Regions from separate parts of the Streptomyces sp. GMY02 genome, predicted to be linked through region 2. Evidence: riboswitches for the same ligand, from Rfam matches in the RefSeq annotation. Region 2 holds a riboswitch; each other region holds the start of a gene.
The links. Region 2 has a riboswitch for cyclic di-AMP ahead of KQY30_RS07905 (transglycosylase SLT domain-containing protein). Riboswitches for the same ligand answer to the same signal wherever they lie in the genome.
Positions count from the first base shown of each region.

Region 1: linked by a shared signal. The riboswitch ahead of KQY30_RS31180 (C40 family peptidase) and the one ahead of KQY30_RS07905 (transglycosylase SLT domain-containing protein) in region 2 are both predicted to bind cyclic di-AMP.
Region 3: linked by a shared signal. The riboswitch ahead of KQY30_RS19235 (M23 family metallopeptidase) and the one ahead of KQY30_RS07905 (transglycosylase SLT domain-containing protein) in region 2 are both predicted to bind cyclic di-AMP.
Region 4: linked by a shared signal. The riboswitch ahead of KQY30_RS04025 (LysM peptidoglycan-binding domain-containing M23 family metallopeptidase) and the one ahead of KQY30_RS07905 (transglycosylase SLT domain-containing protein) in region 2 are both predicted to bind cyclic di-AMP.

Region 1 covers NZ_CP077658.1:7,314,941-7,321,992, forward strand. The annotation lists gene KQY30_RS31170 (helix-turn-helix transcriptional regulator) at 85-939, opposite strand; gene KQY30_RS31175 (ATP-binding protein) at 1,201-1,632, shown strand; gene KQY30_RS31180 (C40 family peptidase) at 1,789-2,262, opposite strand; cyclic di-AMP (ydaO/yuaA leader) riboswitch at 2,267-2,458, opposite strand; gene KQY30_RS31185 (hypothetical protein) at 2,792-3,100, opposite strand; gene KQY30_RS31190 (ATP-dependent Clp protease proteolytic subunit) at 3,108-3,761, opposite strand; partial or broken gene KQY30_RS36790 (hypothetical protein) at 4,068-4,270, opposite strand; gene KQY30_RS31195 (hypothetical protein) at 4,347-4,940, shown strand; gene KQY30_RS31200 (NUDIX hydrolase) at 4,943-5,347, opposite strand; partial or broken gene KQY30_RS31205 (transposase) at 5,362-5,760, shown strand; gene KQY30_RS31210 (hypothetical protein) at 5,771-6,292, opposite strand; gene KQY30_RS31215 (hypothetical protein) at 6,326-6,523, opposite strand; gene KQY30_RS31220 (IPT/TIG domain-containing protein) at 6,913-7,052, opposite strand, start outside.
Region 2 covers NZ_CP077658.1:1,898,260-1,905,311, forward strand. The annotation lists gene KQY30_RS07885 (hypothetical protein) at 1-258, opposite strand, end outside; gene KQY30_RS07890 (HAD family phosphatase) at 382-1,095, opposite strand; gene KQY30_RS07895 (AfsA-related hotdog domain-containing protein) at 1,321-2,310, opposite strand; gene KQY30_RS07900 (ScbR family autoregulator-binding transcription factor) at 2,485-3,147, shown strand; gene KQY30_RS07905 (transglycosylase SLT domain-containing protein) at 3,448-4,299, opposite strand; cyclic di-AMP (ydaO/yuaA leader) riboswitch at 4,304-4,458, opposite strand; gene KQY30_RS07910 (SDR family oxidoreductase) at 5,265-6,173, shown strand; gene KQY30_RS07915 (hypothetical protein) at 6,223-6,597, shown strand; gene KQY30_RS07920 (XdhC family protein) at 6,645-7,052, opposite strand, start outside.
Region 3 covers NZ_CP077658.1:4,569,363-4,576,414, forward strand. The annotation lists partial or broken gene KQY30_RS19210 (HAD family hydrolase) at 1-531, opposite strand, end outside; gene KQY30_RS19215 (hypothetical protein) at 773-922, shown strand; tRNA gene KQY30_RS19220 (tRNA-Met) at 1,007-1,080, shown strand; gene KQY30_RS19225 (TipAS antibiotic-recognition domain-containing protein) at 1,279-2,025, shown strand; partial or broken gene KQY30_RS19230 (PP2C family protein-serine/threonine phosphatase) at 2,317-3,449, shown strand; cyclic di-AMP (ydaO/yuaA leader) riboswitch at 3,841-3,995, shown strand; partial or broken gene KQY30_RS19235 (M23 family metallopeptidase) at 4,007-5,040, shown strand; gene KQY30_RS19240 (PrsW family intramembrane metalloprotease) at 5,084-6,427, opposite strand; gene trmB (tRNA (guanosine(46)-N7)-methyltransferase TrmB) at 6,543-7,052, opposite strand, start outside.
Region 4 covers NZ_CP077658.1:969,737-976,788, reverse strand. The annotation lists gene KQY30_RS04035 (S8 family peptidase) at 1-2,966, opposite strand, end outside; gene KQY30_RS04030 (tyrosine-protein phosphatase) at 3,098-3,895, opposite strand; cyclic di-AMP (ydaO/yuaA leader) riboswitch at 4,324-4,517, shown strand; gene KQY30_RS04025 (LysM peptidoglycan-binding domain-containing M23 family metallopeptidase) at 4,522-5,469, shown strand; gene KQY30_RS04020 (SGNH/GDSL hydrolase family protein) at 5,693-6,538, shown strand; gene KQY30_RS04015 (hypothetical protein) at 6,735-7,052, shown strand, end outside.

The DNA.
Region 1 (7,052 bases), 5.4 Mb from region 2:
AAGCCGTTGATGGGGTGGGGGATGTGCGGGGGGAGAATGAAGTCTGGACAGGGGGCTGTGCGAGGTGGGCGGACATGATGCTCCCTACACGCCGTCACCGATCCCGGCGATGAGATCCACTGATTCTTCGGGCGGGAGGGCATGCGCCTGCATCGTACGGAACGCGGCGCAGTACGCCTCAAGGTCTTCTTTCCGTTCCAGATAGAGGCTATTCGTCAAATGGTCGAGAACGACCAAATCCAGATCAGCAATATGCGGGAATGAGAAGACAACGAAAGGCCCGGAGAGTCCGACATAGCCGCCCCCGGTGAACGGGAGCACCTGGAGACAGACCTGCGGCAGCGCGGCCAGCTCGGACAGCCGGCGGAGCTGACCCCGCATCACCCCGGGACCGCCCACCTCGCGCCGGAGCACCGCCTCGTCCAGTACGGCATACAGTTCGAGCGGCGCCGCGGAGTGCAGCACCTCCTGCCGGGCGAGCCGTACCTCGACCAGGGAGTCGACCGTCGTGGCGGGCAGACCGTCCAGCGCCGCGCGGGTCACGGCGCGCGCGTAGTCCGGCGTCTGGAGCAGTCCCGGCACCACCGAGGTCTCCAGCGTACGGGCCGAGGAGGCCTGGGACTCCAGGCTGATGAAGTCCCGGTAACGGGGCGGGATCACCCCGCCGTACGCCTTCCACCACCCCGGCCCGCCGCCCGTGATGCCCGCCAACGCGCCCAGCAGTGCCCGCAGTTGAGGATCCGAGATGCCCAGCGCGTCCAGCAGCGCCGCCAGGTCCTCGTCCTTCACCCCGCTGACGCCGGTCTCGATCCGGCTCACCTTCGACTGGTGCCAGCCCAGCAGCCGCGCCGTCTCGCCACTGGTGAGCCCCGCCCGTTGGCGCAGCCTGCGCAATTCCTCCCCGAGCCTGCGCCGGCGTACCGCCGGAATATGCCGCATGATTAATTCCCTTCCCCGAACCGCTTCGGTAAGCGTCTCGTACGCGCCAGGGCGCCGCGGCGGAGAAGTTATCTTTTCGCCGCCCAAATACGGTCTCGCGTCGCAGAGTTCACCACTTTGAGCGACAGATATATGCAGATCTCGGTGGATCGGCGATGCGAACGGCAGGATGAGTGGCACGCTGAGCACAGTCCGAGGCCGTCCGCGCAGTCATCCGTACTGCGCCGGAGTCAGGTCCGGCGGGAAAGGGACGGCGTCGCCATGGCAGACCATCAGGAAGCATCCATCACGCTGCCGAGCGATCCCGCGTCGGTACCGGCGGCCCGAAGATATGTCGCGGACCTGCTGACCGAGTGGGGTCTGCCGGGGGAGGCCGAGACGGCCGACGCCGTGCGGCTGATCGTCTCGGAGCTGGCGACCAACGCCGTGCAGCACACCTTCGGCCAGTCGCCCACCTTCACCGTGGAGATCGTGCTCGACCGGGACGAACAGCTCAGGGTCGGGGTGACGGACAGTCATCCCCGCTGGCCGCAGCGGCTGCCTGCGGCCGTGCAGCAGGACAATGGCCGCGGCATGGTGATCGTCCGCTCGCTGACGGCGGAGGGCGGCGGACAGGTGACGGTCACGCCGACCGCGGAGGGTGGCAAGACGGTCTGGATCGCACTGCCCTGGACGGTGCCGGTCCAGAGCTGATCCGCGTCAGGCTCTTGTACGGCCTTGCGGGTATGGCCTTGCTCGTACGGTCTTCCTGGTGCGGCTTTCTTCGTACGGCTTGGCTGCTTCGTACGGCTTGGGGGACTCCCCGGACCGGCCGGGCGCGCACCGGCCGGTCCGGGCATGTCGTGCCGGTCAGTTCACCCGGCCGTAGAGGGCGTTCCGGGACCAGATGCGTTCGAGCCGTACGAGCGCACCGGTCTTCGGCGAGTGCCAGATCTTCCCGCGTCCGGCGTAGATACCGACGTGGTAGACGTAGCCTCGCGAGTGGAAGAACACCAGGTCGCCCTTGCGCCGGTGGGAGGCCGGGATGTGGCGCGTCTTGTTGTACTGCTGGTGGGCGGTGCGCGGGAGCTTCTTGCCCGCCTTCTTGAACGAGTAGAGCGTCAGGCCCGAGCAGTCGAAGCGATGGGGCCCGGTGGCACCCCACTGATAGGGGGAGCCCGCCTTGGAAGCGGCCACCCGTAGGGCCTTGGCCGCGCGTGTGGCGGCCTGGGCCTCGGACGTGGCGCCGGGCGCCAGTATCGTGCCGCCGACCGCCGCGATGGTGAGGACCGACACGGCACCGGCCCGGGACAACAGAGACGGGACATTTGTCTGCGCATTCATCGCGCAACCCTTCGTCAGCCGCCTGTGAAGGATGACCTGTCGGGTTCGGACAGGCGAAGATGCCCGGCCGCGTCAGCGGCTTCACCCCAAGAGACGGCCTCGTAACGGACTGCGTGGCCGTCCCGTACTGCTCGGGTCCTCCACTCCTGCCGATCCACTCCTGTCGACCAGTCATCCGGAACGGCGGCAGGACTCGGCGTCCGCCCGGACCGCCCCGCCGTGGATGGCGGGGGCTTGTCGTCCCAGGGATCTTGGCCCGTAATCAGATGAATTCCGAGGAGAAACGACGCTATGTGAAGTTCGTCACGCCTGTTCCAAACGGGTGGCGGAGCGGTGTGTCGTTCCGGGGCTCCGGACCCCGATGAGTGCCGTACCTGCAGGCAGCCGGGGTGCGCTTCGCGCGTCCGGCCGCCCTGCGCAACTTGACTCCCCCCGTGTGTCCCGTCGTGTCGTACGTCGTACGGGCCAAGCGTTCCCGTACGGACGCCCTCCATACGGGAACGGACGGGGTGTCATGGCGTGTCGGGGCTCATTCGATGACCTCGGGAGGCAGTGCCACGCGCCCGGCGCGCCGCTGGCCGTCCAGCACCCGCAGCGCGCGGACCAGCGTCGCGCTGTGCAGCTCGGTCTCGCCCCGCATGTGCATCGCCGTCAGGGCGTCCCGCAGGGCCGTGGCCTGCGCGGGCAGCGCCTGTGCCGCCCGCAGCGCGCTGTAGGTGTCCGAGCCGCGTGCCGGGTTGATCCGTCCCAGCAGATCGACGACCTGGAGGAAGCTGTCGACGAAGTCCCCCTCGGCGCGGGTCAGTGCCGGCAGCGGCGGAGGTTCGGGTGGCGGCATCGGCGTGTCACCGCCTGCCGTGCGAACCGAAGGGGTGTCCCGTGGTGAGGGACGTCTTGCGGTTCTGGACCACGTGATCGACCAGACCGTACGCCTTGGCGTCGGCCGCGGTGAAGATCCGGTCCCGCTCGATGTCCTCGGTGATGCGTTCCTCGCTCTGACCGGTGTGCCGGGAGAGCAGCGACGCCAGCACGGCGCGCAGCCGCAGCAGTTCCTCCGCCTGGATCACCAGATCCGACGGCTGCCCCCTGACCGGCTCCTCGATCGCGGGCTGCTGTACGACGACACGCGCGCCCGGCAGCGCCATCCGCTTCCCGGGCGTGCCGGCCGCCAGCAGGAGGGCGGCGGTGGAGGCGGCCTGGCCGAGGCAGGTCGTCTCCACGTCGCAGGTGACGAGCTGCATCGTGTCGTAGATCGCGGACATGGCGCTGAGCGAGCCGCCCGGGGAGTTGATGTAGAGGCTGATGTCCCGGTCGGGCGCGGCGTATTCGAGATGCAGGAACTGCGCGATCACGTCGTTGGCGGCGGTGTCGTCGACGGCGGTGCCGAGGAAGATGATCCGCTCGTCCAGGAGCTTGGAGTACGGATCGAGCGTGCGGAACCCGCCGGAGGTGCGCTCGGTGAACTCGGGCAGGACATAGCGGGCCGAAGGACGGTGCATCGGTTACCTTTCCACAGGACTCTGGTACGTAAAAAATGTACAGGACGTACAGGTCGTTTGATGGGGAGCAGATTCTAGTGATCCACAATCACAGCAGGTCAGACCGTGTTTACGCTGATCGTGAAGCAGGTTTCTCTCACGACCATCCGGTATGTTCAGGCAGCCGCGTCGCCCTCGAAGCCGAGCAGAACCGTGAGGTGATCCGAGGCGGCGCGCAGGTCCTCGGGGCTCGGATGGACATAGACGCGCTTCGTGAACGGCGCGCTCACGTGGCCTTGTCCCTGCCGAGAATCTCGTCCGTGCGGTTCAGGCCGCATGCTGGTACTCGTGGAGGGTGTTGCCGAGGCGGTCGCGTTGGCGTATGTCGAGGTGGGCGATGGCGTCCGGGTCGGTGATCGGCGGAGGCAGGGGGTGCAGCGGGCGCGGGCGTCTGCGATGCCTTGGTGGGGCCGGTGGGAGTTGTAGTGCTGTTCGAACTCGCGCAGGGCGTGGAGCAGGTGGCGCTGGTTCGTACGGCGTCCGTGGTCGAGCTGGCGAGCGAGCTGATCCGCCGTCCGAGCCGGGCGGGGATCGACGACGATGGCCATGCAGGGTCTCGAGCTCCACCGTCCCGAGCACTGCCTGGGCCTGGCCGAGACCGGCCTTAACTGCGCCAAGGGGCAGGTCGACGCCCAGACCGAGGCCCTCTTCCGCGTCGTCCACGCCCACACCCTGGCCAAGAACGGCAGACGCCGCAGGGCTCTCACCGAGGCCGAACACGCCCGCACCCTGCTGACCGCCGCTCCCGGCGACGAGGTGCCGTTCTGGGCGCTGGCCCGGGGCCCGCCCGGCGTATCGGTGTACTCCCGCACAGCCAAGGTCCACGAGCCCCTGGGAGATCACCGGGCCGCCGCCGAGCAGTACGCGCTGGCCGCCGCGGCCCGCCCGGCGGGCACCTATGCGCGAATCGTCGCCCTGGACTTGGTCGCGGGCGCCGAGATGCACCTCAAACGCGGCAGCATCGAGCAGGCGTGCGCCACCTGGCACCGGGGCATGGACCACATGGGCGGTGTCCGCTCGGTCCGTACCCGTAAAGCGGTCTTCCGCATGCGCGGCGACCTCGCACGCCTCCGGCCCCGCGGCCTGCGGTGCGTGGCCGAACTCGACGAACGGGGGCGCGACTTCCTCTGCGGCCTGTGACCTCAGCGGCGCCCGCAGAAGCGGCGGACGATCGGCTCCAGGTAGTCCGCGTGCGGACCGGCCAAAGCGGCCAGTTCGTCCGGCGAACGCACCAGGGCGATGCCGTCGAGCTCAGGTTCACGGCCTTGAGCGCGCTCAGCTGCCGCAGCGACGTCGAAGTCCACGCGCAACGTTGCCTCCGTAAGGGCCGGCGCCAGGTAGGTCAGGCCGACACTGCCGTTCTCACCGCGGGTGACCACCCACAGCTTCAGGTCCTCGGAGGCCGCACTGGTCCCCACCTCCTCGACCAGCTCCCGCACAGCCTGGCCGACCAGCGCCGACTCATCCAGCACCGCTCCGCCCTGGGGAGGCTCCACAAACCCCCCTGGCAGCTGCCAGCGACCCGGGGCGGCCGTAGTGGGCGACATCCTCGCTGTCGATCATGGTCACGGCAGGACAGCGTGGAGACTCGCCGCAGTTCGAGCCAGTGCTGCAGAAGGTTCGCGTGCCCCGACTCGGGCCGGGCAGGCCACGCGTCCGCCCTGATCGCGTACGGTCCGACAGGGCATACGCTTCCCGGAAGAACCGTGCCTACCTGCGCCGCCGCCGGATCCGCTGCACCATCCCGGACAAGGCCGACCAGGCACGCAACCGCCAAAAGCTCGGCTCCCGCGGCGGCCGACCGCCATGCTTCGACCCGGTCGACTACCGCGGGCGCCATGCGGTCGAGTGCGGGATCAACCGACTCAAGAGACACCGCGCTGTCGCCACGCGCTACGAAAAGCTCGCCGTTCGCTACGAGGCGACCGTCCTCGTCGCTGCCATCAACGAGTGGCTATGACCCTCGACCGTCACCCGGTGGGATCCACGTTCCATGCGGCGGGAAGATCGCTCCCGCAGAAGACGCAAACGAAGTCGTCCTCGCGCACGATGTTGTGCTCCTGGCAGTCGGGGCACCGCCGGAACACCACCTCGTGGGTGAAGCCGGAGGGTCGCCGGAGCCCTACCGCGTCCAGAGCGCGGGCCACCTCCGCCCAGGAGGCCACATCCGGGCAATAGCCGGTGGACTGGTTACTGACCTCGCTCACCGTCCACCGGTCTGCCTCGCGTATGAAGCTGATCTCGCCGGCACTCAGAACCACGTCTCCGCCGGCACAGGCCACATGCTCGCTTCGCCGCGGCGCCAGCCGAAGCACACCGTCCACACCGACCACGAAGGTGAACGGCTCGGCCAGTTCCACCGCCGATTGCTCCACGATCCAACCACCGAAGTCAGCCGCCGAACCGATCCGACGACCGCCGTCGCCAGGCCGGACCGCAGCCTTCAGCTCGACCGGCCCGACATATCGATAACTCCGCCCCCGCCCACTCACGTCAGTCAACCTAGAGCACTTCCGACACACGCCCTAGTCCGCCACCTCAGGCCCCCTGCTGACCCGGCCGCCGTGCTGCTTCACCGGGCGCAGCGCGCTGTACACGGCGCCCAGCGCCCCCAGTACGCCGACTGCGATGCCGAGGGGCTCCCTGATCGCGGGGTGCTCGTAGGCGAGGTAGGCGGGGAACGTGCACACGAGCAGCACCACCAGGGCCGCGAGCAGCGCCATGGCGGTCGGGTGCCCGGCCGGGGCCGGGGCGGGCGTCGGCGGCTGCGTCCCCGAGGGCGGCTCGGGGGGCGGGCGGGTCGGTCGGCACGGTCGGAGCAGGCATGGCGTTTCCTCCGGATCGGGCGTGCGGGGGGATCGCACGCGGAGGGGGTCCCCGGGTAGGTCGAGCACCAGGAAGACGTCCCTCTTGACCCCGCACACGGTGCGGGGGCGACCAGCGGGACGCGGTCACGAGGAGTACTAGAAACCAACGGGATCCTGGTACGCACGCGCGGCCCGGACCCGCCCGCTTCCGTGCCCCCCGTACCGCCCTCCGACCCCGGACCCCGACGGCCTTGGGGCGGGCCTGCGGCCGGCTGGTGTTCCGGCTGGCCGCAGGCTGTGGTGGTTCAGGGGCAGGTGGTCAGGATGACGGAGACGACGGTGCAGGTGGCCGACGCGGTGTCGTTGGCCGGGTTCGGGTCCGACGGGGCGGACGCGGTCCGGGTTCCGGTGACCGTGACCTGACCCAGGGACAGCAGGTGCAGCG
Region 2 (7,052 bases):
GGTGGCGATGACGTCGACGAGCTGTTCCTCGGTGAAGGTCTCGGAGCCCCGTACGTGCGGCACGAATCCGACGAGGACCCCGTCCTCCACGACCTCCGCCCGCAGGCCCAGCACCTCGTCCATGTCCCAGATCGCCTCACCGCCCTCGATGAGCACGATCTGCACACCGCACTGGTAGACGCCCAGGTGGGCCATATGGGCCATGACTCCCCGGGCCCGCAGTGAGGATACGAGACGGCCGGCGCGTTCCTCGTCCATCCGATGGCCACTCTCTGTGCGGTGACTTTGGGCGGATATGCCCCATCGGACTCATGGTAGGCCGTTTCCCCGGGAGGGCGAGTTCCGGGATTCCGGGGGGCTTCGGCGCTCCGGGGTCGCGGGTCAGCCGACGGCGGGCATGATGTCGAAGGAGACCTGGACGGGTACGCGGGCGCCGGTCCAGCCGCGTACCTCCGGTTCGTTCAGCGAGCGGACCCAGATGTCCACCAGCGCCACGATCTCCTCCCCAGGCCAGGGCCCGACGCCCACGACCCGCATTCCGGCCTGCGCGGCGGAGCGGATTCCGCAGGAGGAGTCCTCGACCGCCAGGGTGTCGACGGGCTCGGCGCCGCACAGCCGTGCGGCGGTCAGATAGACGTCCGGGTGCGGCTTGGGTCTGATCTCGCCCTCCGGTACGACGATGTGGTCGAAGCGGTCGAGCAGGCCGGCGGTGCCGAGGCAGGATTCGACGACTTCCCTCGGGCAGTTGCTGGCGACCGCGAGCGGGGCCAACTCGCTTGATTCCTCGACCAATTGGCGGGCGCCGGGCATGGTGAGCGGATTGTCGGCCACCAGGGCGCGGAAGTGCCCGAGCAGCAGCTCGGTCATGTCCTCGGTGAGTTCGGGGTGTCCCGCCTCTTCGGCCATGAGGCGGCCGCATTCGGTGTAGTGCAGCCCTTTGGCGCGCTCGGCGAAGCCCGGCAGGGGGGCGAAACCGTACTCGCGCAGCGCCTGAATTCGGGCGTCCTGCCAGTGGCATTCGGTGTCCATGAGGGTGCCGTCGCAGTCGAAGACGATGGCCGCTGGGGTCCAGGAAAGGATGCGATGAGCTGTCATCCGATTGTTCCGTTCAGAAGAGCCCGGTGAGCGGCAGCCCCGGCCGCCGCGACAGTGCGAAACACCGCGGGCACGCCGGCCACCCGCTGTCGGGCGGGCGCGATCCGGGCAGTCGCGGCCTTGTGGATAAGGCCGGTTGAGGCGACCACCCAAGAACATAACGATCGCTACGCTAGAGAGGAAAACTCTTCGTAGTCAAGTGACTTCGCAGAGTATTTTGAGCTTTTACCTGTAGCAGAGGGCACCAAAAGCCTTCTGTTCGCCGTCCTGCAGAAAACGGAACACACAGGTGTCGTGGTGGATCGCGCACATAATTCGAGCAGGCGGACTGTGTTCGACAAAGCGTGCTGCTTTGAGCCGGCCGCGGGCGGGGCGCAGCAAGGTGCCCCCGCTGTAGACGGCCACGGCCTGGCGGGCGGCTTCGAGCAGCATGATGCCGGGGACATGGTCCGTGGGGTGGTCGAAGAAGAACGGGTGCCGGGGATCGGCGGGGTCGACCAGAACGGCGGGGCCTTCGAGCGCCACGACGACATCGTGCGCGCCGGTCACTCCCAGATCGCGGACATCGGGGCGCGTCCGGGCATTCATTCCGGTCGGCGGCGCCGGGCGCATACGGCCGACCCGTACCGACTCGTACTGCGCGTCATTCAGGAACCGCGCACCGCCGCCGGCCCGCGCGAACGGCATTCCGTGGGCCATTCCGTGGGGCGGTATCGCGCGGGTCGCCGGTCCGGAGGCCGTGACTCCACGGGCCGCGATTCCGCAGGCCGAGAAGGAGACATGGAGCCGCATTCCGGTGATCGATCCGTCGGCGGCGGCGCGGCGTATGTCGTCCACCCGCACCTGACAGAGGACCCCGGTGGCGCCGGAGAGCGCCCGGGGTTCCGCGCGGAAGTCGATCTCGAAGAAAAGATCGGTGATGACGAGATGCATCGCCGGAGGGACATCGAAATAGCGGAGCGGGATATAGATCCCGAGCTGGCGCAGGGTTTCGACGATCACCAGCGGGCTGTGCAGATCGGCGCCGTCACGGGGGAAGGTCGGGTGGGACCGGGGCCAGGACGCGGCGGCTTCGAATCCGCCGTCCGGGGCCCGCCGCACGTCAGTGAGCAGCACCTCGGCCACGGAGTCCCGGTGCACCATCTCGCGGGCGACGGTGCGCGACCAGGACAGCGGCCGGACATCGTGCGCGATGTCGCCAACCGATATGCCCATGCGACAAGAACACCGCAATTCCCGCGGTTGCGCACCCCGGTCACGGCCCTGTACTCACGCCGGTCCGGGGGCCCGTACGCACCTTGGTCCGGGCCCCGCAAGCCCGCCGCGTACGGCGGGAAAAGCCGCTACATTGCCTGCTGTCATGCAACGGAACGGCAATCCGGAGTACACGTGCAGGTTCGGGCGGAGCAGGGGCGGGCGAAAACGACACGGAGGTTTCTGCTGGAAGCGGCGGCACATCTGTTCGACGAGCGGGGTTACGCCGGGACCAGCATCAGCGATATCAGCGAGCAGTCCGGCCGTACCAGCGGAGCGATCTACTTCCACTACGCCAGCAAGGAGAATCTCGCCCTGGCCGTGGTCGAGGCGCATTTCGCGAGCTGGCCCGAGCTGATCGAACGCCACCGCTCGCCGGAATTCCCGGCGCTGGAACGGCTGGTGGCGCTGAGTTTCGATGTGGCGAGAGCCTTCAGGGACGATGTCATCATCCGTGCCGGTGCCCGGCTCTGGGCAGAACGCGCCGCCATCGACGCCACATTTCCGAAGCCCTTCGTGGGCTGGCTGGAGACAGTCACCCAACTCCTTGAAGAAGCACGGCAGGAGGGGGAACTGGCGAATGGAATCACCCCGAAGGTCGCCGCGCACGGAGTCGTCTGCGCCTTCTTCGGACTGCACACCGTCTCCGACGCGCTGGAGGGGCGGCGGCATATCGAAGAAGGGCTGCACGATCTGTGGCTGCTGCTTCTGAGCGGCCTTCAGACGCACCCCGATCCGGCGGGGCTGCTGGCGCGGGTGCGGGGGCGCCCGGCCGGTGCCGAGACCACCGGAACATGACGAGACCCGCCCCGGCGGGAGCGCTTTCGCGATTCCCGGCCGGGGCAGGTCTCTGAGCGGCCCGGCAATGGTGCGTGACCCGACAATGCGTCAGGAATGACGCTGGTACGTCGGTAGGTGGCTAGGTCCTGTCCGGCGGATCTTCGTGGATCAGCCCGGGGCGGCTGGTGCGGTGGATCGCAAGGCGGAGGATCGTCCTCGTACTGGACGTACTTGGACGACTCCGACAACGCAGCGAGGTGCCGTGCCAGGCGTTCCGGGCCCGCGAAGATCCGCCGGACAGGGCCTAAGCCGGTACGGTCAGTACGGACCGTTCACATTGTCGATCGAACCGTACCTGTCGGCCGCGTAGTTGCACGCGGCGGTGATGTTGGCGACCGGGTCGAAACTGTCCATCGACGTACCGGGCACGTGATAGGCCTGGAATGTGGGGTCGATGACCTGGAGAAGGCCCTTGGAGGGCGTTCCGGCGGCGGCGTTGGAGTCCCAGTTGTTGATGGCCTGCGGATTGCCCGAGGACTCGCGCATGATGTTGCGGTAAATGCCGTCGTAGCTGCCGGGAATGCCGTTGGCCGCCATGACGTCCAGTGATTCCTTGATCCAGCCGTCGAGATCGTTGGTGTACGTCTTCTCGGCCGCCGGGGTGGCCTCGGTGACCGTACCGGCGGCATCGGCCGGCGCGTTCTCGGCGGTCGCGCTCTCGGCCGGCGCGTTCTCGGCGGTGGCGTTCTCGGCGGTCGTGGAGACGGCTTCTCCGGCGGTGGTGGAGCCGGCCGGTTCCTGCGACGCCGTCCGCGCGCCGAGGGTGAGCTTCATACCGGGGCGGATCAGCGCCGGATTTCCGCCGATGACGTCCCGGTTGTCCTCGTACAACTTCTTCCAGCCGCCGCTCACCGAATACCCGGCCGCGATACCGGAAAGCGAGTCCCCCGCGACCACGGAGTAGGTCTCCGGGCTCCCCTTCTCCGATGTTCCGGAGAGAGTGCCGGTGAGCGGCCGGGGGGCCTCGGCGGCGCTGTGCGCGGGTGCCGCCTGGGCGGCGGTCGCGGCCACGAACGGGAGCGCGAGTACGGCACCACCTGTGCCGACTGCGGCGAAACCACGGGCGAACGGACTGCTTCGGGGACGACGGTGCTTGGCCTTTGCGGGCATGACGAATTCCTCTCCGTCGCCTGCGAGGTGAGCTGTCGGGTTCGGGCTGGAGATGCCCGGCCGCGCTGTGTACACGGCTTCACCCCTAGCCGGTCCGGATTACGGACCGGCGACTTACCTGGGTCCCCCGCTCCTGCCGTGGATGAGTGGGTTCGGTTTCCGGACGACGGCAGGATTCGGCGGTCCGTCCGGATTGACGTGAACGTAGGCGGAACATCCGGCGGAAAACAAGACCTGAATTCACAACTCGCCCCGGGAAACCAATCCGTACGGGAATGAGCGGGTCACCCGGAGGGCATCCGGGAACTCAACTCTCTTTCCCCGTGAGCGAAATGGGGAAGGCGGCCGAAGCCGCCCCTCATGCCCATGTGACGCACATCATGGTGGCGATGGATTTCCTTACATCACAACACCGAACAGAGGATGACAAGTTGTCCTAATACCCCACAAATGAACCATAGGGAGAAAGTGGACAATTCACCATAATGGGCCGGGCTGTCCGGTCGCGTGCATGTGATCACAGCGGTGTGCACCCGACCCCACGCGCCCGCCGTACGGTCCGCGCGATACGGGCCGTCGGCGGTGAGAATGTGTCACATTCCGGGATAAAAGCGAATGGATCCTTGCGGGGTGGCGAGGTCGGCGCCACGGCGGGGCAGGGGGCCAGGGGGCTGTTGACAGTGATCAGCCACGGTGGCAATCATGGCGGCATGGGAGCGCTTCCATGAGCGCGCGAGCCAGCGTCGACTCGTGTGGGGTATCCCGCCCCCGTTCCCCCTCCTCCGTCCGCGGTCCCCCATGACCACCCCCCGGTCACACCAGTGCGCTCCGAAGCACTTCGAAGCACTCCGGACTCACGCCCACCGCCCCGGATCCACCACGCTTCACCAGCACAGCCGCGCCATGTCGCGCGCCTTGACGCCCCGACGATGCCGCAGGCACCAGAGCGGCGGAGAAGAGACGACATGCCTCGAAGGATTCTTGTGACCGGCGCCGGCGGCATGCTGGGGGCCGAGCTGATGACCACTCTGTCCGCCGTCGGCAACGAAGTGCTCGGCTGGTCCTACTCCCAGGACCACCCGAACTGCCGCCGTATGGAAGCCGGTTCGCGCCGGGATGTGGAGGCGTTCTTCGCGGAACAGCCCCTGGACGTCTGTGTCCACTGTGTGGCGAACGCCGATGTGCAGCAGTGCGAGGACGACCCCGGGATGGCCCGCCGGGTGAACGCCGAAACCACCAGGATCGTGGCGGAGCAGTGCGCCCGCCGCGGTGTGAAACTGGTGTACATCTCCACGGAGTACGTCTTCGACGGCACAGCCCCCGACGGGTACGAGGAAAAGGCCGCCCCGCTGCCGCTTCAGATCTACGGGGAGACAAAACGCGGCGGTGAACTCCACACGTCCCGGGTCCCCGACCATCTGATCGTGCGCCTTCCCGTGCTCTACGGGCAGCGGGTGCCGGGGCGCGGCCCGAACTGGACCGAGTCCGTCCTTCAGGCCCTCAGGAACGAAGTCTCCCTCGAACTGGACGACCGGCTCGTACGCCAGCCGACCTGGACGAGCGATGTGGCCCGCACGCTGGAGCGGGCCCTCGCCGCGGATCTCGGCGGCATCCTCCATGTGGCCGCCCAGGAAGGCGTGACGAAGTACGCCTGGGGCAGGAAGATCGCGGAAGCGGCGGGCCTTCCCCTCTCCCTGCTCCGGCCGTCGCGGGGACCGCGGACGGAGTCCGGCGCGCTCAGGCCGGCGCGACCGTGGCTGAGGACGGCCCGGCTGGAGCGGCTGGGGATCCGGCCGCCGGCCGGAGTGTCCGAGCAGGTCCTTCCTTATCTGCGGTCGATGGGAGCGATCGGGGCGACGCCCGCGCACCGGTAGTCGGAGCCGGAGGTCACCGGCGGCCGGGGCGCCGGTAGCCGGGGGCCCGGTGCCGGCACCGGCACCGGCACCGCACGACTATGTGCGCCGTACGCATCTCGACCGCATCCGCAGAAGGCTCGTGGAGACCGCGGCGGCCATTCCCGCGCGGTGGCGGCTCTCGAACGCGGCCGAAGTCCGGGTGAACGGCCTTCCCTTACGCGGAATGCTTCGGGTGGCCGACGCCTTGGCGGGCGACCGGGCGGCCCTGGAAATGCTGACGCCGGACCGGCTCGTCCGTACCCCTGGCGAGCCGCACCGGTTCCTCAAGATGCGGCTGGCCGAGGCCGCGCATGTGCAGTGTCATGCCCTTCCGAGCACCCCGCCGCCCACTCCGTGGAACAGCAGACCGTACGGCTGCGCGCAGGGGACCTACCAGTCCTGACCGTGCCCGACCGTCCCTGACCAGGCGCCCGCGGCAGGCCGAGCCGGTCACGCCGCCGCTCGTGGGCGGGTCCCGTCCGGCTGCCCGCCGTCCTGCTGCCTCCCGTCGACGTCATGGTGGATGAACGTCCCCGAGCCGGTCAGCGGGACCCCCGTCCCGCCCCGGCGCGCCGCGACGATCTCCGCCGCGATGGAGAGGGCGGTCTCCTCGGGCGTACGGCCGCCGAGGTCGAGGCCGATCGGCGAGCGCAGCCGGGCCAGGTCGGCGTCCGTGAGGCCCACTTCGCGCAGGCGGCGGTCGCGGTCCTCGTGGGTGCGGCGCGAACCCATCGCGCCGACGAACGCGACCGGCAGCCGCAGGGCCGTCTCCAGCAGCGGAACGTCGAACTTGGCGTCATGGGTGAGCACACACAGGACGGTCCGCTCGTCGGTCGGGGTGCACCGGAGATAGCGGTG
Region 3 (7,052 bases), 2.7 Mb from region 2:
GCAGATGCGCGGTGCGCAGGCCCGCGCGCCGGGCGGGGAACACGTCGTACGCCGGGTGGTCGCCCACGTACACCGTTCTGCCGGCCTCCGCCCGCCCCACCTCGATCACATGCTCGAAGAACTCCGGATCGGGCTTGGCGACCCCCACTCGGCGGAGGTGGCCACGAGATCGACCGGGAGATCGAGGCGGCGCAGCAGATCGCCGGACTTGACGGTCTGGTTGCCCGCGAGGACCACCCGGATGCCGAGCGCCTGGAGACCGGCCAGCGCGGGCCGTACATCCGGGTAGAGATCGGACTCGTCGAGATGCTCGCCGCGGCCGGCGGCCTCTCTGGCACGGTTGGCGGCGCCGATGTCCATACCGGGCTTGATGAGGCGGAGGGCGTCGGCGTCGCCCTTGTTCTGTACGGTCGCGGCGCCGACGAGCGCGGAGACGGTGTGCCGGGGGACACCCAGCCAGTCGGCCCACGAGGCCCAGTAGCGGTCGTCGCGTACGAGGGTCTCGCCGACGTCGAACACGATGGTTTCGATCACCGGTCCACGCTAAAGGGACACGCTCTGCCGATTGTCAGTGGCTGGCCGTAGCCTGTCTCCTATGTTCGCTTCCTCGTCCGGTTCGCCTTCGAGTACCGCCCCTTTGGCTCCTTCGTCTCCTTCAGCTCCTTCTTCGTCCTCCTCGGCCGAGGCGTCCGCTTCGATCGATGTTCCGGTTGATGCCTCGGCCGGCGCTTCGGCGGATGCCGCGCCCGCCTCGGCGCCCGCGGAGGGTTCGGTGCGCTCCGCCGCCGTTGTGAATACGGAGATCCGCGCCCTGTGGGGCCGGGCCGGCGGCGCGCTGTCGCCCGCGGAGCAGGAGCGCTACCAGCGGCTTCTGGTGGAGTGGGCCGCGGCGGTACGGGCCGATGTGGTCGAGGCGGCCTAACCCCTCCACGGAGGCCGGCCGGCCGTCCCCGGACAGGTAATGGTGATGATCTTGATCCGGATGGCGTAAGATTGTGTTTACCGACGCGGGGTGGAGCAGCTCGGTAGCTCGCTGGGCTCATAACCCAGAGGTCGCAGGTTCAAATCCTGTCCCCGCTACTGAAGAGAGCTGAAGGCCCGGATTCCAAGTGGATCCGGGCCTTCGCCGTGTGCTGCCCGGCGGGCATGTGCTGCTCCACGGCCGGGTGCTGCCCGGCGGCCATGCGCTGCCCGACGGCCGCCCTGTGCCACTCCTCACAGGGGCCGCTCCCCACAAGGCTTGACCTTTACGTTGCGTCAACTTCTACCGTCGATGTCATGGAGTGGTCGATCCAGGAGATCGCGAAAATGGCCGGGACCACCAGCCGCACCCTCAGGCACTACGGCGACCTGGGGCTGCTGACGCCCAGCCGGACCGGCAGCAACGGCTACCGCTACTACGACCAGGACGCCCTGGTCAGTCTTCAGCGGATTCTGCTCCTCCGGGAGCTGGGCCTCGGTCTGCCCGCGATCGCCCGTGTCCTCGACGGCCAGCAGGACACCGCCGCCGCCCTGCGCGCCCACCTCGGGCTGCTGGAGCGGGAGCGCGAGCGCATCGAGCGGCTGATCGGCTCGGTGCGGACCACTCTCCACAAGACCGTGACAGGAGAGGAACTCATGGCCGAGGAAGTGCTCGACGGCTTCGATCACACCCGGTACGAGCAGGAGGTCACCGAGCGATGGGGCCGGGAGGCGTACGAGAAGGGTGACCGCTGGTGGCGCTCGCTGAGCGAACAGGAGCAGAAGGAGTTCCAGGACCGGCACGAGACCATCGCCCGCGACTGGGGACGGGCCAAGGAGGCGGGACTCGCCCCCGACAGCGACGAGGCGCAGGACATCGCCCGGCGTCACTGCGCATGGCTCTCGGTGACGGTCGAGGCCACCAAGTCGTATGTCATCGGCGTCTCGTCCATGTATGTGGATGACGAACGTTTCACAGCCGCATATGACAAGTACCGTAAAGGGACAGCAGTGCTCGTACGAGACGCCATGAAGGTGTACGCCGAGCGCCACCTGACCGACTGACTGAACGACCGGCCGATTCACGGACCGGCCGGCCGAACGAACGACCGGCCGGATCCCCGACTGGCCGTCTGACCTGCTGGGAAGGCGGGCCGGTCCGACCGGCTCCCTAGCCCACTCGGCCGACGGCGAGTCGCCCCCGGACGTGGCAGCGGACAGCCTGGGTGGGGCGCGGTACCGTCCGTAGCCCTAGGCAGGTGACCACTGGTGGGGAAGCTGAGGAAGCTCACGGAGCCGCTGAGCAACGGGGGCCGGCGCGCCGACGACATCGCCGGTCCCGTGTCGGGCGACGGGATGCCGATTCCCAGCAGCCGGGTCCGTACCGGGCGGCGGCTGGTCCGTTTTCTCCCGGTGCTCGTGATCGTGGTCGGCGTGGTCTTCGACTTCGTGACCCCGACACGGGTCACGGCCGGCCCGCTCTACGCTGCCGCCCCGCTGGTCGCCGCCCCGTTCTACCCGATGATCGGCACGCTGCTGGTCGCCATCGCCTCGCTCCTCGCCGAAGTGGCGGTGCATCTCTACGCCAGCTCGCTCATGTCGCTGGAGTCCCTCAGTGAAGTGCTGACCGTGCTGGTCGTCTCGCTCCTCGCGCTGTACATCAGCGGGGTGCTGCGCCGCAGCGGTCAGCGGCTCGCCTCCGCCCGCATCATCGCCGAGACCGCCCAGCGGGCGGTGCTGCCGAGACCCGCGGAGCGGATCGGGGGCTCCGTATCGCCGCGCGGTACGAGGCGGCGCAGGAGGGCGCGTTCATCGGCGGCGACCTCTTCGCCGTACAGGACACGCCGTACGGAGTACGTCTGGTGGTCGGGGACGTACGGGGGAAGGGGCTTGAGGCGGTCGAAGCGGTGGCGGTGGTCATCGGGTCGTTCCGGGAGGCCGCCGAGCAGGAGCCGTCGCTGGAGGGGGTCGCGCAGAGACTGGAGCGCGCTCTCAAACGCGACGGGTCGCGGCGGGGCGGTCTTGACGCCTTCGAAGGGTTCACCACGGCCGTAATCGCGGAGATCCCGCACGACGGGGGAGTGGTACGGCTCGTCAACCGGGGCCACCCCGATCCGCTGCTGATGTGCGAGGACGGAGCCGTGTGCATGCTGGAGACACGGGACCCGGCGCTGCCGCTCGGGATGAGCGATCTGGGTGCCTGGCCGGACCGGGCGGAGCAGGCCACCTATCCGATGGGGGCGACGCTGCTCTTCTACACCGACGGGCTCACCGAGGCACGCGACGCGCACGGGGTCTTCTACCTGCCGCGCGAGCGGCTCGACGGGCGGATCTTCCAGGGGCCCGACGAACTGCTCCAGGCGCTGATCGACGACGTACGGCGGCACACGGGCGGCACCGGGAGCCAGGACGACATGGCGCTGCTGGCGGTCAGCCGGCCGACGGAGGGGCAGCCGGAGCGGCGCAGGACCATACCGCTGGTTCCATGACCGGGCCCGTGGTTCCGTGACCGGGCCCGCGACGGCCGGCCGGGACCGGTTCCGTGACAGCCGCCGGCTCCGCGACGGTCGGCCGGGACCGGCTCCGTGACAGTCGGCGGCTTCGTGATGTCGGCCCGTTCCGTGATGCGCGTCGGCTCCGTGATGGCCGTCGCGACTGTATGTGATCGGCGCGTGCCACTCCGCATAACATTTGACAGACCGTCAGGTATGCGAGATGCACTGAAAGGCAGTCAGCTCGCCCGATTGCGTATGCATGTGCCCTGGTGTGTCCGATGCGAAGTTGTTAATGATCACCCGGAACGGCTTGGAATAAGGGCCCGGTCTCTATTAACGTTCGATAACGCAGCGCGGTCGTCCCAGCCGTCGCAAGAGATGGCACCGTGCGCACGCGCCGAATCCCGCAAGGGAACCGGGGAACCACCAATTGGGGTGAATCGGGAGTTCTTTGCTGCTCCGCGCAGCTCAGAGCACCCGTAGGAGACCTTCCTGCTCCGAACCCGTCAGCTAACCCGGTAGGCGAGAAGGAAGGAAAGGAGTGCGCCTCAGTGGCGTCCAATCAGCCTGCCCCCACCGCCCCCTTCGAAACCACCCCGTTCGGTGACGAGCCGGAGCGGGCCTGGGGGAGTGGAACCCGACCGAGGAATCCATACGCCCGGTACGCGGCAGGCACCGCGTCGGCAAGCAGCGCAACGGCTTCGCCCGTAGCTCCACGGTCCTCGGCGTCGGGGTCATAGCCGCCGTCGGCGCGGGCGGCATGGCCACCGCGCAGGACAAGCCCCCGGTCTCCATATCCCTGCCGGACGCCATCACGGACAACCTCCCCGACGCCGGCTCCCTGCCGGGCATGGGGTCGCTGGCGGGGAACGACGACACCGAGCCCGATCCGCTGGCCAGCGCGCCCCTCACCACCGCCGGGATGACGACGGCGGACGCCGAGCAGGGTGCCACCGACGCCGGCGAGGCCCTGCGGGCCCGGATCCTCCAGCAGGCCGAGCAGCAGCAGAACGAGGCCGACGCCGCCGAGAAGGCGGCCGCGGAGCGCGCGGCGGCCGAGCAGGCCGCGGCGCTGGCGAAGAAGCAGCAGACCGAGGCCGAGAAGAAGGCCGAAGAGGCACGGAAGAAGGCCGAGGCGGAAGCCAAGGCCAAGGCGGAGGCGGAGCGCCTCGCGAAGCTGGCCGCCAGCTTCACCCTGCCGACCTCCTCGTACACGATCACCTCCACCTTCGGCCAGTCCGGCTCCATGTGGTCCTCCGGCTACCACACCGGCCTGGACTTCGCCGCCCCGACGGGCACGCCCATCAAGGCCGTGCACAGCGGCACGATCACCTCGGCCGGCTGGTCGGGCTCGTACGGCTACCGCACGATCCTGCAACTGGACGACGGTACGGAGCTGTGGTTCTGCCACCAGTCCTCGATGACCGTCACCGCCGGACAGAAGGTCACCACCGGCGAGACCATCGGGCGGGTCGGCGCGACCGGCAATGTGACCGGGCCGCATCTGCACCTCGAAGTGCACACCGCGGACGGCACGGGCATCGACCCGATGAGCTGGCTGGCCGACAAGGGCCTGACTCCCTGACGCTTGCTCCTCCCTCCGGCACGGGTTTCCTCCGTGCCGGGGTTCAGTACTGGCGGTACGGGTTGAAGCCGTCGTAGTCGATGTACGGCGGCGGCACCCGTACCCGTCCGGTGGCCCGCGCGGCGAAGGTCAGCGCGGGCCCTGCCGTACCCCCACGGGCCCACAGCCGGTCCAGCAGCTCACGCTCGCGCCCCGCGAAGTCCGGTCCCGCCGTGCCGCGGCGGGCGCGGTGGCGCAGGAACGCCAGGGTCGTCGCGGACGCCTCGTACTCCACCACCGCCCTGGCCGCCTGCGGTCCGAACGTACGGTGTGCGAAATCGCGCGCCACGGTGCGCGCCCGCATCGAGGACAGCGCCTGGGGTGCGGCCGACGGCAGCCAGCCGGCCTCGGCGTACGCGAGCAGCTCGGCCGCGACCGTCCGCAGCCCGCGCTGTCTGCTCCAGATCGCCAGCCAGGTCACCAGACCGAAGACCGGGACCATGAACAGCCCGTACACCGCGTAGAAGCCGTACGGACCGAAGAGCGACGACGAGCCGTTCCACAGCGCGTGCGTGCCCATCGCCAGCGCCAGTCCGAGCAGCGGCAGGACGAACCTGCGTATTCGCCGGCGGCGCGGGGCCATCGCCGCCAGCCCGAAGCCGATGCCCGTGAGCACGGTGAAGAGCGGGTGCGCGAACGGCGACAGCACCACCCGTACGAAGAAGGTCGCGGCCGTGACGGAGGCCAGGCCCGCGCTGCCCATGCTCCGGTCCTCGCCGAAGGCGCTGCCGAGATACAGGATGTTCTCGGTGAAGGCGAAGCCGGTGGCGGTGAAGCCCGCGAACACGACCCCGTCGACCAGCCCGGTGAACTCCCTCCTGCGGAACAGGAACAGCAGCAGGACCGCCGCGGCCTTGGTGCTCTCCTCCACGACCGGGGCTATCACCGTCGCGCCGAGGGACTGCGCGCCGGCCGGGTCCGCGGTGGCGGTCGCTATCCACTGGGTCGCGAAGGTGTTGGCGATGATCGCGACGAGCGCGGCCGCGAAGGCGCCCCAGGCGAAGGAGAACAGCAGATTCCGCCAGGGGGCGGGATCGACCCCGTCCAGCCAGCGGAACGCCGCCATCAGCAGCGGTACGGGCAGGACGCCGAGCCCGAGGCCGACCAGAAAGCCGTCCGTGCCGGTCTGGTCCCGCACCAGCGCCAGGATCACCAGGCCGCAGAGCGCGAGCACCGTGATCACGGCCGCCGCGCGCACCGCCCGGCGGCGCCAGAACGCGCGACGCGGCCGAAAGCGCCCGGACGCGGGCGCGGGACCGGCGGCCTCCGGTCCTTCGAGCCGCTGCGAGGGCTCGTGGACAGGAATCGCCGGACCCGGTTCGAGGCGCTGCTGCGAGGCTTCCGACACCCGATGACAGTAGCGAGCGGCACCGACAACCACGATGGTGCCTGTGCGGCTACCGGCGGTTACGCGGGGTCGGGGGCGCGTACGGGCGAGACTGCCACGGCCTCGGCAACCGCCGTTACGCGGGCTGCGCCGGCTCTGCGGGCGGCAGTTCCCGTACGCGGCGGAACAGCAGGTCGTGGACCGTGTGGCCCTTGTCGAGGCCCTGGCCCTCGAACCGGGTCAGCGGCCGGAAGGCCGGCCGTGGCGCGTATCCGCCGTCCCGCTGGGTGTTCTCGAAGCCGGGGTGGGCCGTCAGCTCCGCGAGCATCTGCTCGGCGTACGGTTCCCAGTCGGTCGCGCAGTGCAGTACCGCCCCCGGCTTCAGCCGCCCCGCGGCCAGGGTGAGGAACTCCGGCTGGATCAGCCGCCGCTTGTGGTGCCGCTTCTTGGGCCAGGGGTCCGGGAAGTAGATCCGCAGCCCGTCCAGGGACTCCGGCGCCAGCATCTCCCTGAGCAGGATGATCGCGTCGCCGTTGGCCACCCGGACATTGGTCAGTCCGTTCTCCTCCGCGAGCCGGAGGAGATTGCCCTGGCCGGGGGTGTGCACATCGACCGCGAGGATCCCGGTGCCCGGGTCGTCGGCGGC
Region 4 (7,052 bases), 930 kb from region 2:
TCATGGGCCGTCGGCACATGGCGGGTGTACTGGTTCCAGGCGGTGGACTGGTACGGGCGCCAGCCGAACCGCTGCTCGCTCGCCCACGGCACACCGCCGTTCTCGGCGTAAGTGGTGTGCACCTGGGCGGTGTTGCGGTCCGAGACGGTGTGCACGACCCGCTGGGGGACCTGGCCCGCGGACACCTGCATCACATCGTAGAGATAGGGGCTCCTGGCGGTGCCGGAGATGGCGACCGTGGTGCTGTGCTTCTTGAGCCGGGCCAGCAGTGCGGTGCCGCCGGTCTCGCTCACCCGTACCACCGGCACGGCGTAGCGGTCGCCCACCGGGTCCCAGCGGGTCCACGGGTAGCGGGACGGGAAGACCAGCAGGATCCCCTTGGCGCCGGCCTCGGCCGCCGCCCGCGCGAGGTCCCGTTCGTTCCCGCCGACGCCGCGGACGACCGCGAGCTTGCCGCGCACCCGGGAGGTACGGAGGTCGGGGGCCGTGGCCGTACCGGCGTCCACCGCGGTCAGCCGTACGCCCTTGTCGCCGAAGAGCGGGGAGGACGGCATGTAGTACGGGTCGAGAGCGCTCTCAGTGCCCGCCGCCTCGGCCTCGATCAGCGGGGCCACGAGCTGCCAGCGCGAGGCGAATTCAAAGGTGCCGTCGGTGACGGGCGCGGTGGGGCTGATGTACACGCGCTTGGCGATGTCGAAGAACATCACGCCCTGGATCAGACTCCGCCCGTCGATCTGACGGTACGTCTGATAGCTGACGATGCCGCGCTGTTCGGCGGGCCGAGGGGTGCGGATCTCGACCGGGGTGGTGGCGCGCTCGTCCAGGGTGACGGACCTGTCCCCGGTGACCTTCACCTCGGGCACGACGACCTGGCGCAGTTCCTGACCGTCGTCCGCGTCGGCGATGGAGGAGTGGCTGAGCTGGTACGTGCCCTCCTCCACCTCGGCGACCGCCGGCGAGAGGCTGGTGTAGCCGACAAAGCCGTCCGGGCCCCAGATGGTCGGGAGCGCTTCGATGCGATTGCCCTGGAGGTCGATGGTGTTGACGGTGAGACGGTGGACCGGGCCGTCGACGACAAGGCTCACCGTGGTGTGCACGGTGGTCCTGCCGTCAGCCGTGGTGGCGGTCACATAGCCGTAGTAGTCGCCGCGCTCGGCCCGTGACGGATCGGCGGTCAGCGGTACGTCGACGGTGGCGCCGGGGGCGACCTCCACCGAGTCCGCTCCGAGCCGGAGCGCGTCGGCCGCCAGGACGCGGCCGCCGCTGGTGGTGAGCCGGGCCGTCAGCCGGAGGGAGAGCGCTGCGGCGGAGGTGTTGGTGTAGCGGATGGTGCCGGAGGCGTCGGCGGCGGTGGGTGTGCTCCCTGCCCGGAACGGGCCCAGCGCGAGGGTGCCCGTCGCGGTCAGCGGGCCGAGTGCCGCAGCGGCCAAGTCGATCCGGCCGCCGCCCTGCTGGGGCGGCTGCTGCCCGTCCACCGTACGGGCCGTGCTGACCAGGGCGTCCTTGAGCCGGTCCGCGCGCCAGTCCGGGTGCTCCTGCGCGAGCAGGGCCGCGGCTCCGGTCACATGCGGTGTGGCCATCGAGGTGCCGGACGCGGAGATGTAGTACTGGTCGACCGGGTCGCCCATGGTCGTTCCTGCGGCGCGCGCGGCCACGATTCCGACGCCGGGTGCCGTGACATCGGGCTTGACCGCGCCGTCGCCGAGGCGGGGCCCGCGGCTGGAGAACGGGGCGAGCGAGTCGTCGCGGTCCACGGCGCCCACGGTGAGGGCCGCGTCGGCGGCGCCGGGCGAGCCGACCGTACGCTGCCCCTGCTCCCCGCTGTTGCCCGCGGCCACCACGAACAGGGCGCCGCTGCTCTCGCTGAGCCCGTTCACCGCCAGGCTCATGGGGTCGGTGCCATCGGTCGGGGTGTCGGAGCCCAGGCTCATGTTGATGACCCTGGCGCCCTCGGCCGCGGCCCACTCCATGCCTTCGATGACCTGGGACTCGGTGCCGTACCCGTCGTTCCCGAGGACCTTGCCGATCAGCAGGCCGGCCTCCGGGGCGACGCCCTGGCGGCTGCCGCCCGAGGCGGCGCCGGTGCCGCCGACGGTGGACGCGACATGGGTGCCGTGGCCGAAGACGTCCTCGGTCCCGCCACTGGCGGAGAAGTCCTTGGCCTCCAGGATCCGGCCCGCGAGATCGGGGTGCGTTCCGTCGGCGCCGGTGTCGAGGACGGCGACCTTGACCCCCTTGCCCCGGTAGCCGGCGCCCCAGGCGGCGGGCGCGTTGATCTGTCCGGTGCTGCGGTCCAGGGCGGCGCCGACCTTGCCGTCCAGCCAGACCTTGGGTGTCGCGCGAAGGCCGGCGGCGCTCATCGAGTCCGCGGCGGGGGCGAGCGTCTTCCAGAACGCGCCGAGGTCGTCGGCGGGTATCCGCAGCGAGCGGGCGCCGATGCTCTCCAGCGTGTGGGCGGGTACGGAACCGTCCTGGAAGCCGGACAGGGTACGGAGCGTCCGGGCGGCCGCTGCCCCGGCCGGCTGCGAGACGATCAGCGGCAACGTGGAAGTGTGGACCTCGTCGTACCCCTGCGCGACGAGCGCGGTCACATCGAAGAGTTCGCGGTCGAGTGTTCCGGCGGAGACCAGGTCCATGGCGTCGGAGGGAAGTACGGTCAGCCGGCCGTTCTGCTCGGCGGTCTGGAAGAGGACACCGTCGCGGCCGGGTCCTGGCACGACCGAGGCCGCGCGCTTTCCGTCCGGGCCCGTGCCGAGCGTCACCCGGTCACCGGTGATCAGCCGTACCGTCGCGGCGGTGCCCGCGGGGGCGGGCGCGGCAGTACCGGGGTCCTGGGCGGCGGACCGGGCGGAAGCGGCGGTGGCCCGGGCCGAAGCGGCGGCGGCCTGGGCCGAAACCGGCGCCATGGCACCCGCGGTCATCAGCAAGGCCATCGATACCGCCGCCGTCAGGCGGATACGTCTCATCTGTCCAGCCCCTTCGTTCAACTCCGTGGTCACGCGGTGTTGGACAGAATCTGGTAGCGGCGGAGGGGCTGTCACTGATTCACGGTGTCGTGGTTGGGACATGTCCCAACCACGACACCGCCGGGGCCGATCTAGTCGAGAAGGCGGGCGCGCAGCCGTTCACGTGTCTCGGGGGAGAGCCCCAGGCCCTCGGTGAGATACGCCTCGGTGCCGCCCCAGGTCTTGTCGATCGTCTCGAAGGCCGTGGCGAGATACTCGGCGCGCGCGTCGAAGAGCGGCCTGAGCAGCTCCATCACCTCGCCCGACATCCCTTCGGGGGCGTTGTCGCTGCGCCGGACCGGATAGCGGCGGTGCGGGTCGTTCGACTTCAGATAGTCCGCCTCGATCGCCTCGGGCTCCACCCCGACCGCGAGCAGGGCCACCGCGATGGACAGACCGGCCCGGTCCTTGCCCGCCGCGCAGTGCATCAGCGCGGGCATGCTGTCCTCGGCCAGGGCGTGCAGGACCCGGCTGTGCTCGGCGGTACGGTCCGTGATGATCGACCGGTACGATCCGGTCATCCGGGCCGCGGCCCTGCCGTCCGCGAGGAGCGAGCGGAGCTGGTCGAGGTCGCCGTCCCTGACCATCCGCCAGAACTCGGCGCCGTCGGCCGGGTCGGTGAGCGGGATGTTCACATTCCGTACGCCGGGCAGCTCCACATCCGCGCCGTCGAGCTTCAGATCGGCGGCATTGCGGAAGTCGAAGATCGTATGGAGGCCGAGGGAGGCGAGAAAGGCCGCGTCTGCCGCGGTGGCGTTGGCGAGATGGCCGCTGCGGAAGAGTCTTCCGGTCCTCACCCGCCTGCCGTCCGTGGTGGGCAGTCCGCCGACATCACGGAAGTTGCGCACGCCGGCCAGCTCGGGCTCTGTCGACGGGACCTGCTGCGTCACGGCCTGCTCCTCCATGTCCGATGCCGGCGCGGCTCGCCGACAAGGTCGACCTCTGACCCTACGACATCTGTTCCCAGGGCAATCAGTTCGAGTGTCGGGATTCCTGCGGGACTATTCGGACATCGCATGCCACATTGCACGACCGTGAATATCGGTCAAATGTCGATCTGTCCGTATTGAGTGATTCTGTATGGCCTGTCCTGTTCACGGATGAGATGGGAACCCGCCCGTGAGCAGGATCATATTCGTGACGTTCCGTGGCGGCTCTCCGTACCGGATCTCCCGAGCCGAAGCGGAAATTGGCGACCGCGGTCCACACAGGGTGACCGGTAATGCCGGGATAAATGCGAGGAAGTTCAGAAGAAGTTCAGCCGGGGGAATAGAAATGCTTGTTCCGCTCGTCCCGCTCGCTTAAATTCACCCTCACTCCGGGCGGAACGCCGAATCCTGCCGCCGCTCGGAATTCACATCCGACCAGCAACGCGTGGCAGGAGCGGGGGAACCAGGTAGTACGCCGATCCGGAAACTCCGGAACGGCTCGGGGTGAAGTCGCGCACCATACGCGACCGGGCATCTCCAGTCCGAACCCGACAGCTCACCTCGCAGGCGCCGGAGAGGAATTCGCCATGCCCGCGAAGGGTAAGCACCGCCGTCCCAAGGCCAACCCGGTATCGCGCGGATTCATAGCCGCCGGCACCGGCGGAGCCGCCATCGCACTTCCGCTCATAGGCGCCACCGGCGCCCACGCCGCCGAGAAGGCCGCGCCCGCCACCGCCCCCCAGGCCGTTCCCGAGCACCAGCTCTCCGCGGAGCAGTCCGCGCATTCCACCGAGAAGAAGGCCGCCGCCAAGAAGTCCCATCAGAGGACGCGGACCTACACCGTGGTCGCGGGCGACTATCTGTCCAGGATCGCCAGTCAGCAGCATGTCCACGGCGGCTGGAAGAAGCTGTACGCGGACAACCGCGAGGCCGTAGGACCCGACCCGTCGCTGATCCACCCCGGGCTGAAGCTGACCATCAAGGCCAGGGGCGGGCACCACGCCAAGCCCGCAGCCCCGGCGAAGCCGTCCGACTCCTCCGATTCCCCGGACCCGTCCACCACCACGCCGGCGGACGACTCCGGGGCGGCTCCCGCGCCCTCGGACTCGCCGGACCAGAGCAGCGGTTCGGGCTTCACCACGCCCGTCGACGATGTCGAGATCGGCACTCCGTACCACGCCTCCGGCAGTTCCTGGGCCAGCGGCTACCACACCGGTGTGGACTTCCTCGTCTCCTCGGGCACCGAGGTGAAGGCGGTCGGCGCGGGCACGGTCGTGACGGCGGACTGGGGCGGCTCGTACGGCAACGAGGTCGTCATCCAGCACAGCGACGGCCACTACTCGCAGTACGCCCATCTGTCCTCCATCTCCGTCTCCGAGGGCGACACGGTCAGCGAGGGCCAGCAGATCGGTCTCTCCGGCGCCACCGGCAATGTCACCGGTCCGCACCTGCACTTCGAGATCCGTACCGGACCGGACTACGGTTCGGACATCGACCCGCTGGCGTACCTCCGCGATCAGGGTGTCGACATCTGAGCGACGACAGCATCCAAGGGGCGGAACAGCGGTACCTCTTACCTCGTAGCCTGTACCTCTGCGCAGCTCGTAGCTCGTACCTCTGCCCGGCGCTTCTGCGCCGGGCAGAGGCCGTTGCGCCTATTCCCGGTTGGCCGAAAATTGACCGATGGCATATCTCACCAGCCGTCAAGCCCTCCCTACGGTCGCGTAGGCCACATCTGCGGGGGAAAGATATCCTGCTGTGGCAGACGATTCGAGATCAAGAAGAAGAGGCGTATTCGGGTCGTACACGTCGTACACGGCGGTCGGTGACAGCTTCACGGAGGGCGTGGGCGATCCCGGACCCGACGGACGGTATGTCGGCTGGGCGGACCGGCTGGCGGTGCTGCTGGCCGACCGGCTGGCGGACGGGGCGGCGTTCTCCGGGGACGCCCCGGACACCGTGCACGGTGATTTCCGGTACGCGAATCTCGCCGTACGCGGCCGGCTCCTGGACCAGATCGTCGACGAGCAGCTCCCCCGGGCGAAGGAACTCGCCCCCGACCTGGTGACCTTCTGTGCCGGCGGCAATGACATCATCCGGCCGGGCACCGATCCGGACGATGTGGCCGAGCGTTTCGAGCGGGCCGTCGCTGATCTCACCGGCGCTGTCGGCACGGTCATGGTGACGACCGGCTTCGACACCCGGGGCGTTCCCGTACTCCGGCATCTGCGCGGCAAGATCGCCACGTACACCGCTCATGTACGGGCGATCGCCGACCGCTATGACTGTCCGGTGCTCGATCTCTGGTCCCTCAAGTCCGTCCAGGACAGGCGGGCATGGGACGACGACCGGCTGCATCTGTCCCCCGAGGGCCACACCCGGGTCGCGCTGCGTGCCGCGCAGGTGCTCGGGCTCGACGTACCCGCCGATCCGGACCAGGCGTGGCCGCCGCAGCCGCCGCGCGGTGCATTCGAGGTGCGGCGGGACGACATCAACTGGGCGCGCGAGTATCTGGTGCCCTGGATCGGGCGCCGGTTGCGCGGGGAGTCCTCGGGCGACCATGTGGAGGCCAAGCGTCCGGATCTGCTGCCGCTGAGGCAGTGAGGACGGAGCCGGGGGGATGACGTCGATTTTGGCTACGAGTTCCGGTTCGGAGTGATTTTCACTCATCAGAATGGACCGTGCGGCGTTGCCGCATGGGCCGCTCCCGCCTTGGCGATAACCGAGCCGAAGGGGTCCTCCGGTGTGGCGCCGGCCAGGGGAGAGCCCGACAACGGCGCTGTGGGTTCAGGGGGTTGCGATGGCGGACAACGGCAGTGCGAGGCTCGCGGCGGGGGCGGTCACGTTCGTCACGGCCAATGAGGACCGCGACCACGACACCGGGATCAATATCTCGGTCAGGACACCGGACGGCGTGGAGGCGGCCTCCATCTCCGTGCCGTTCGGTCAGTTCAAGGACGGGACGACGGCGGGGCCCTACCCCCTCGATGTGCTCACGGAGACCACGAAGGACGGACTCTCCAACGGGACCGCGACGGTCACCATCCATCCCAACGGGGACGACACCTGGCGGTTCGACATGCGGCTGAGGCTGCGGTTCACCGACAACACGCACCTC